Regions from separate parts of the Proteiniborus sp. MB09-C3 genome, predicted to be linked through region 1. Evidence: a T-box and tRNA genes for the amino acid it is inferred to sense, from the RefSeq annotation. Region 1 holds a T-box; the other holds one or more tRNA genes.

Region 1 (4,460 bases):
AAAACTAATAGTATTGTTAGTTATTATCTATTATATATCAGTAATCTATCAAGATAGAGTTTAACCATCTTAATCATCCTTTCTAAAATACACCATAATTATAAATAATCATCCATGATATGTCAATTAATTATTCATAAGACATAAATACTGATTATTATAAAGTAATGATAATCATGATATAGTCATTATTCCTATTTTCATACCATTCTTATCTTTTCATCAATGGAAAGGCTATGACATCCTTTATTGAATTAGCTCCTGTTAAAAACATGATCAATCTATCTATACCTATTCCAAGCCCTCCTGCTGGCGGCATTCCTATATCAACTGCCAGTGCAAACTCTTCATCCATGGGGCTTGCTGTTTCTAGTCCTGCTCTTAACTGCTTAGCCTGTTCATATAGCAAGATTCTTTGTCTTATTGGGTCATTCAGTTCTGAATATGCGTTTCCTAACTCTACACCATATGCATAGGGTTCAAACCTTTCTATTAACTCATGGTTGTCTCTGTGAACCTTGCATAATGGTGAAGTTTCAACTGGAAAATCTATTACAAAGGTTGGCTGTATAAGCTTTTTTTCACAATAGTTTTCAAACAAATATACAATCAGGTCTCCCTTTGCAGCTTGTTCCATATTAATCGCTCTAAGCAATTCCTCTGATAATAGATTTTTAATATTCATAGCCTCAATTATTTTTTCCTTAGATAAATTTTCAACATCTATATCTGTTTCACTCTTTACTAAGTCACACATTCTCGCTCTTCTCCAAGGTGCCTTAAAATCTATTTCAACACCATCATAAGCTATTTTAGACGAGCCATTTACCTGAGTAAATACGTACTCATAAAGGTCTTCCATTAACTCCATCATATCAGTGTAATCAGCATAAGCCATGTAGCACTCGAAAAGTGTAAACTCTGGATAATGAGTTCTGTCAATACCTTCGTTTCTGAAGGATCTTCCAATGGTATATACTCTTTCAATTCCCCCTATCATAAGTCTTTTTAAATACAGCTCAGGTGATACATTCATGAATGCATCAATATCTAAAGCATTTATATGACTTTGAAAAGGCTTTGCCTCTCCGCCACCATATTTAGTGTCAAGAATTGGAGTCTCTACCTCAACAAAGCTTCTTGAATTCATAAAGCTTCTAATAGCTGTCATTGCTCTGGAGCGTTTAATAAATCTTTCTTTCACCCCCTCGTTCATAATCATATCTAGGGTACGGTGCCTTTGCCTCAAATCTGTATCTTGTATCCCATGATACTTTTCAGGTAAAGGTCTTATGGATTTAGATAGTATGGTAATATCCTCTGCCTTTAATGTTATTTCTCCTGTCTTAGTTTTGAAAACATTTCCTACTATACCAATTATATCCCCTATATCTATTAGCCTTAATAAATCATATTTTTCTTCTCCTACTATATTTCTACTAATATACACCTGTAGGCTGCCCTCTTGATCAACTATATTCAAAAAGGTTACTTTTCCCATTTTTCTAAACAGCATTATTCTTCCAGCAATAGTAAACTGTTGTTCCTCAGATATACTTTCAAAATTATCTACAATATTTCTAGAATGTGTTACACTTCCAAAGCTATATGGATATGGATTAACTCCTATATCAATCAGTTCATTCAATTTCTTTATACGCTCGACCATATGATTATTTGCATCACTCATTATTTGCTGCAGGTTTTCTAAATCTTCATAATATCTATACATTTACCTTCCTCCTTCACATGCACTTATATTTTTTAGCAGTTCTAAAACAATAAAAAAACTCTCACCCCCAAGACAATAGTCTTAGGGACGAGAGCTGCTTATTTCGTGGTACCACCCTAGTTTACTGATATGTCACCATATCAGTCTCTTTAAGTACGGCTTTGTTAAGCTTATACTTTATCTCTATAACGGGAGCTCCCGTCACATCATCACTTTAAAAAGGTCCAATGTGAAACTCAGAGTCTTTTTTCAATAGACAACATTATACCCATTCTCAGCTTATAGGGCTCTCTGTAACAATAAATTGCCTACCTACTCTTCTCTTCATAGTCTTTAAATGTTTTGTATAATTCTATCACTGATGGATTAATCTGTCAACTACAAATATATGTTGACCAGCATCAAAGAGTAAACTCTTTATAATTTAAGTTAGTCACTTTATTACAGTCTAATCTATACAAAATATTCCGAAATAATGTTTCTTCTCATAATTGAAAAAACGATACTTTAATTGCAGATGCAACTAAATTTAGTTTGATAATGTCTTCAACGGTTATGAAATCCTGGCGAAAAGATTCTAGTAACCTTGAAGATATTTCTTTTATAGAAGCCTTTAAGCCTCTTATTAGCTCATATCCCTGTTCAAATTAAGGTCTCATATGTAGTTTTAGATAACTTTCATTTTATAAGATTATATAATAGAAAACCCAAGGAAAACTACTCTTCCTAAGGTCTATTTTACTTTCCTTATAATTATCTCTTCGTGTCTCGTTACTTCGTTTTCTATTCTCTCTAACTGACTGTTTATTTGAGTATGACCATCAAATAAGGCTTGTAGTTTTTTACCATGCTCATTTTCGATGTGAATAACTGTTTTTTTGACGCTTGCTAATTCACCTTCTACTCCGTCAAACCTTCCTTCCACCTTGTCGAGCCTTCCTTTAACGTCTTTAAATCCCTCTTGCATTTCACCGTACATTTTCGACATTAGCTCAAATAATTGTTCATTTCCGCTCACGATTTTCCCTCCTGTTTACATTTGTATTCTGTAAATTTGCGTATCACTTTATCCGTATCTATTACCTATTAGTTTAATTATATAATAAAAATTGGATATAGCAAACATATTTCAGAAAAGATTTTAACTCGGAATTATACGCATTTTGTTCCTATACTCATCCACATATTTACATTTTTTCTCTTTGTTATATAATACATGGTAGTAAATGATTTTACAACCTACTTTAATGTTAGTTGACTTTGAAGAATTATTCTGATAATATGTTTAATTTTTTCTATATGCTTCATAACATATTTAAAAGGAGAGTAATGTTCTTGTATTACAATCTTAGTTTGTTTGGCAAAAAGTTATGTAAGCTTAGACAAGCCTTAGGTTTTGCCCAAGATGAGATTGCCAGATTATCAAGTATAAATATACAGACTTTAAGAAGAATAGAAAATGGTAAAGTAATTCCTAAGCAGGAAACCCTAGAACTTTTATCTCCTATATATAAAAAAGATTTAAATAATTTACTTCTCAAATATAGAATGGATGACTATTCAGGTTTTAATGACATCAAAAACAGATTCGAGTCTAAAATCGACAGGGATGAATTCTATACCCTAGATATTGAGCTAAATGAATTAAATAACTTACTTACCAACGTAAATCACCCTTATTTCAAATTACTCATCAAGCAACTAATATTTCTAATAGAAGCAATTATATTAAATAAAAAAGAAAAAAACCAAATATGGCTCTCGAAAAACTGATTAAAGCTATTGAAATTACTACTCCAAACTTTTCTATGTCTAATTATGATTCTTTTATCTATAGTACTATGGAAATTAGAATACTAATGAATACAGGTCTATTGCTAGATATAATTGAATCAACAGAGAAATCTTTAGAGATTATGGAATTTTGCTTTAAGTCTATGGAGCCAATGACGAAATATATGCTAAAATATGCTACAATTTGTCTTATATATATCACAAGCTATGTAGGCATGAAGAAGCTTTAGAAGTTGCCTCCTCAGGTATAAACTATTGCTTAGATAATAGAGACTATATTGGATTAAATCATCTATATTTTAGAAAAGGTATAGCAAAACTTGAACTCAAACATGATGACTATATGGAATTTTTAAGAAAGGCAGTATACCAATGTGAAGTTTTAGGGCAGCAAGAATTGGAAAATATGATGGTACGTAATTGTAAGAAAGTTTATAATATAAAACTATAATTTTGACTATAAAAAACCTGAGGCAAACTATTCTTCCTCAGGTTTTATTCTATCTAAATCAGCATGCTCATCTTGTAATTCCAAAATACTACCTACTGTCTCCCATACCTTTTCAACATTTAATTTCTTAGCTGCTGAAAAGGGTATGATTAAATCATTGTTTGTTACCCCTAGCTTTTTCTTAATAATATTTGTGTACTTTTGCCATTGACCCTTTGATATTTTATCTGCCTTTGTAGCTATAATATAGCCCTTGTACCCAAAGGATTTTATCCAGTCATACATCATTTTATCGTGTTCTCCAGGCTCATGTCTTATGTCTAGCAGCAGAACTACTTCCTTAAGACTTTCCCTGCTTGTAAGATATTTTTCTATCATCTCTGCCCATCTTTGTCTCTCAGTGACAGATACCTTTGCATATCCATATCCAGGCAGGTCAACTATTCTAAAATCTCCATTTATGTTATAAAAGTTTATAGTCTG
Region 2 (4,460 bases), 560 kb from region 1:
AAGTCCAAAAAATCCATATACAACTGAGGGGATTCCCGCCAACAATCCTACTGCTGGTTTTAAAATTTTATGGATTTTTTTTGGACAAAATTTAGCCATGAAAACAGCTGTTAAAACACCAATTGGTGCACCAATAATAAGTGCACCTATGGTAACATATATGCTGCCAAGTATCATTGGAAAGATACCATAAGCCGCTGGCTCATTTCCTGGTGACCAATCTTTTCCTAAAAGAAATTGAAATACACCTATCTTGCTCATAGCAGGAATACCGTTAGCGAACAGAAAAATACAAATTAATGCTACGGCAATAATAGAAGCTAGAGCAGCGATTAAAAATACATTTTTCATTAATACTTCTTTGAAATTTTTCATATTTTTCTCCTAAACATAAAGGGTTTATTTGACTTTATTTCAATAATTCCATTATTTTGTTTCTTTAATTACTTCATTCCAGCTAGTAAAACTTCCTGTAAAAATACTCTTTACTTCATCACTAGAAATATTGTCTAATGGATTATCAGTATTGACTATAACAGCAATACCATCCAATGCAATTTCAATAGGTGTTAAGCTTGCCTTTTCGCTATCTTTTAATTCACGAGATGCCATACCTATATCGCAAGTTCCATCAATCACTGCTTGAATTCCTGTTGTTGAGTCACTTTGTTGAATTTCAATATTAGCATTGGGATTAACAGATATATAAGCTTCTTTTAATTTCTCCATTATAGGAGTTACAGAAGAAGAACCTGCTACTACAATCTTACCGCTTGGTTTAGTACCGCTATAAGCAAGTGCACTATCATTAATTTGAATGTAGCTTTTAGCTACTACTGATTGTCCATCAGCACTCAGTATGAAATCAATGAAATCTTTCTTCAGTCCAGTTGCCTCGCCTTTTATTGCTATATTAAATGGACGAGAAATTTTATAGGTTCCATTTTTAATATTTTCTACATTTGCAGCAGCATTATCAATATCTAATGCTTTTACACTATCATTTAATGAACCCATAGAAACGTATCCTATTGCATAAAGATCACCTGAAACATTAGTCAACATAACATCAGTTTTGTTTGCAATAGTAGCTTCCTTAGTTGTCTTATCTATTTTTTTTCCATCGCTATCCTTTTCTTCAATTTTAAAAAGCTCTATAAATGCTCCTCTTGTTCCGGAACCATCCTCTCTAGATATAACTGAGATATCTTTACTTGTATTGAATCCGTCTTCTGATTTAGAGCATCCTATAAATAAGGTTGAAGCCAATACTAAAAGTAACATAGCAGATATTGTTTTTTTCATGTTTTATACTCTCCTTTATTTTGTTTTCAATGTCATTATAATTTATATAAGTAAAAAGAAGAGGTAAGGTTATGTAAAATGTAAGTAAAACTTTTCAATAATATGTGGAATATTAAGAAATGTAGTATAGGGAAAGGTAATATTCTATGTATAAGACAATAGATACCAAAAAAAGTTTAAGCGAGATTATCTAATCTCGCTTAAACTTTTTTTGGTGCCCAGAGGCGGAATCGAACCACCGACACGGGGATTTTCAGTCCCCTGCTCTACCTACTGAGCTATCTGGGCAAATGATTATTATGGTGGGCCTTCAGGGATTCGAACCCCGGACCTGCCGGTTATGAGCCGGACGCTCTAACCAACTGAGCTAAAGGCCCTCATAAATATGAAGTATATAATTAGTATCTAATGGGAAAATTATTGATGGTGGGCCTGGGTGGACTCGAACCACCGACCTCACGCTTATCAGGCGTGCGCTCTAACCACCTGAGCTACAAGCCCATCATTTTTATTGGTCGGGGTGGAGGGACTCGAACCCCCGGCCCCATGGTCCCAAACCACGTGCGCTACCAAACTGCGCTACACCCCGATCATTGTAATATTTTATTATAAAATTGGCAGGGGTGGAGGGAATCGAACCCCCACTAATGGTTTTGGAGACCAGTGTGATACCACTTCACCACACCCCTATATCTTAGGTAGAATAATAGCTTTGAATGCCTACATTCCACCAACTTAATTATGCCTTTAATTTAATTACTTAATGGTGGGCCTTCAGGGATTCGAACCCCGGACCTGCCGGTTATGAGCCGGACGCTCTAACCAACTGAGCTAAAGGCCCTAAAAAAACATGGCGGAGAAGGAGGGATTTGAACCCTCGCGCCCCTAAACGAGACCTACTCCCTTAGCAGGGGAGCCTCTTCAGCCACTTGAGTACTTCTCCATATTATTTTGGCGGAGGGGGTGGGATTCGAACCCACGTGGGCTTGCACCCTAACGGTTTTCAAGACCGCCCCGTTATGACCGCTTCGGTACCCCTCCATGTTATTTGTTTAATGGTGACCCATCCGCGATTCGAACGCGGGACACCCTGATTAAAAGTCAGGTGCTCTGCCGACTGAGCTAATGGGTCAATTTTAATTTATTTCTCGGATTCACTACTTTATTATGCTAACTCATTCTAAGCAACTAAGCGATGTACCCCAAATCAAAAGCATGATTTGGGTCCCCTGCTTATGCCGACTGAGCTAATGGGTCAATGTTAGCAGATTATACTGGCTGGGGTAGCAGGACTCGAACCTACGAATGCCAGAGTCAAAGTCTGGTGCCTTACCGACTTGGCTATACCCCAACAATTATTTTTCCTTGAGACAGCTGTAGCAATGTCCACTAGGATTATTATGGCGTACCCACAGGGATTCGAACCCCGGACACACGGCTTAGAAGGCCGTTGCTCTATCCTACTGAGCTATGGGTACATATTATTTTTGCTCTTATTGGATATAATTATATGTTACTTTTTATGGAGCGGGTGAAGGGAATCGGACCCTCGCAACCAGCTTGGAAGGCTGGGGCTCTACCACTGAGCTACACCCGCATGTATTAGTAACTCTATATATTACTTACTTTAGTTGCGGCTTGTTTCTGGGACACCTAAGCGATTCACACCAAACCAAAAGCATGGTTTGGGTTCTCTGCTTATACCACTGAGCTACACCCGCATGTATTTATTTTTTGGTGGAGGGGACTGGATTCGAACCAGTGAAAGCACAGCTAACGGATTTACAGTCCGTCCCCTTTGGCCAACTCGGGAACCCCTCCATATTTTACAGTCTAGTAACACAATTTTGGTGCTCATTGCGTTTGATCTACCTTTAATTTGCTTCGCAAATTAGGTTAGGTCATAATGGAGCTGGTGAAAGGAATTGAACCCTCAACCTACTGATTACAAGTCAGTTGCTCTGCCGATTGAGCTACACCAGCACATTGTCTTTACTTCTCGGATTAACTTTTTTTACTGCATTAACTCCTTATAAGCAACTAAGCGATTCACACCAAACTAAAAGCATGGTTTGGGTTCTCTGCTTATGCCAATTGAGCTACACCAGCATATTGCTTTACATATTAAAAACTATTGGCGACCTGGAAGGGACTCGAACCCTCGACCTCCAGCGTGACAGGCTGGCATTCTAACCAACTGAACTACCAGGCCAAAATGTCAATTATTTATGGTGGGCGCAATAGGGCTCGAACCTATGACCCCCTGCTTGTAAGGCAGGTGCTCTCCCAGCTGAGCTATGCGCCCATAAAATTTTAAATATTGAATTTATGTGATCTTTACAGACACTCCTAAATGTTGTCCTGACGGACAGATACTAAAGTTGGTGACCCTACCGGGATTCGAACCCGGGTTACCGCCGTGAGAGGGCGATGTCTTAACCGCTTGACCATAGGGCCATTATCATTTTAATTGTCCTTATCAGGCTTCTGTTTATTACCTGCACTTATACTGATATAATGGTTTCTCCTACAGACAATCTTAATTTTTGTCCTAAATATGAATTTTATGGTTGCGGGGGCCGGATTTGAACCGACGACCTCCGGGTTATGAGCCCGACGAGCTACCAGCTGCTCCACCCCGCGATGATTTAAATATATTTATTGGCTCCTAGGGTGGGACTCGAACCCACAACCTACCGGTTAACAGCCGGTTGCTCCGCCATTGAGCTACCCAGGAATACTCATGGCTAATTAATTTTTAACTTAGCGACAAAATATATATTATCATATAGGATTGATTATGTCAATAGTATTTGCTTGGTAATTTAAGGTATTGCTTGTGGTGATTAAAAAACCCCCATCATTTTCTATAACGACAAGGGTCTTTAATTGGTGCCCAGAGGCGGAATCGAACCACCGACACGGGGATTTTCAGTCCCCTGCTCTACCTACTGAGCTATCTGGGCAAATAATAATGGTGGGCCTTCAGGGATTCGAACCCCGGACCTGCCGGTTATGAGCCGGACGCTCTAACCAACTGAGCTAAAGGCCCTCATATAATATCACGACTAATTATATTTCTATTATTGGTCGGGGTGGAGGGACTCGAACCCCCGGCCCCATGGTCCCAAACCACGTGCGCTACCAAACTGCGC

What was found. The T-box of region 1 lies ahead of lysS (lysine--tRNA ligase). A T-box ahead of a tRNA ligase gene usually reads a tRNA of that ligase, here a tRNA-Lys.
Region 2: it encodes a tRNA-Lys, which carries the amino acid that the T-box ahead of lysS (lysine--tRNA ligase) is inferred to sense. The anticodon was not compared.

Annotation. Positions count from the first base shown of each region.
Region 1 covers NZ_CP127161.1:3,529,313-3,533,772, forward strand. The annotation lists gene lysS (lysine--tRNA ligase) at 212-1,732, opposite strand; T-box leader at 1,813-2,069, opposite strand; gene QO263_RS17325 (hypothetical protein) at 2,466-2,750, opposite strand; gene QO263_RS17330 (helix-turn-helix domain-containing protein) at 3,068-3,505, shown strand; gene QO263_RS17335 (hypothetical protein) at 3,487-3,756, shown strand; gene yihA (ribosome biogenesis GTP-binding protein YihA/YsxC) at 4,005-4,460, opposite strand, start outside.
Region 2 covers NZ_CP127161.1:2,970,600-2,975,059, forward strand. The annotation lists gene pstC (phosphate ABC transporter permease subunit PstC) at 1-375, opposite strand, end outside; gene QO263_RS14560 (substrate-binding domain-containing protein) at 427-1,305, opposite strand; tRNA gene QO263_RS14565 (tRNA-Phe) at 1,518-1,593, opposite strand; tRNA gene QO263_RS14570 (tRNA-Ile) at 1,606-1,682, opposite strand; tRNA gene QO263_RS14575 (tRNA-Ile) at 1,730-1,806, opposite strand; tRNA gene QO263_RS14580 (tRNA-Pro) at 1,818-1,894, opposite strand; tRNA gene QO263_RS14585 (tRNA-Trp) at 1,921-1,994, opposite strand; tRNA gene QO263_RS14590 (tRNA-Ile) at 2,070-2,146, opposite strand; tRNA gene QO263_RS14595 (tRNA-Ser) at 2,157-2,248, opposite strand; tRNA gene QO263_RS14600 (tRNA-Ser) at 2,258-2,346, opposite strand; tRNA gene QO263_RS14605 (tRNA-Lys) at 2,362-2,437, opposite strand; tRNA gene QO263_RS14610 (tRNA-Gln) at 2,581-2,656, opposite strand; tRNA gene QO263_RS14615 (tRNA-Arg) at 2,707-2,783, opposite strand; tRNA gene QO263_RS14620 (tRNA-Gly) at 2,829-2,902, opposite strand; tRNA gene QO263_RS14625 (tRNA-Tyr) at 3,041-3,126, opposite strand; tRNA gene QO263_RS14630 (tRNA-Thr) at 3,213-3,288, opposite strand; tRNA gene QO263_RS14635 (tRNA-Asp) at 3,441-3,517, opposite strand; tRNA gene QO263_RS14640 (tRNA-Val) at 3,535-3,610, opposite strand; tRNA gene QO263_RS14645 (tRNA-Glu) at 3,688-3,762, opposite strand; tRNA gene QO263_RS14650 (tRNA-Met) at 3,873-3,948, opposite strand; tRNA gene QO263_RS14655 (tRNA-Asn) at 3,968-4,042, opposite strand; tRNA gene QO263_RS14660 (tRNA-Phe) at 4,196-4,271, opposite strand; tRNA gene QO263_RS14665 (tRNA-Ile) at 4,281-4,357, opposite strand; tRNA gene QO263_RS14670 (tRNA-Pro) at 4,393-4,460, opposite strand, start outside.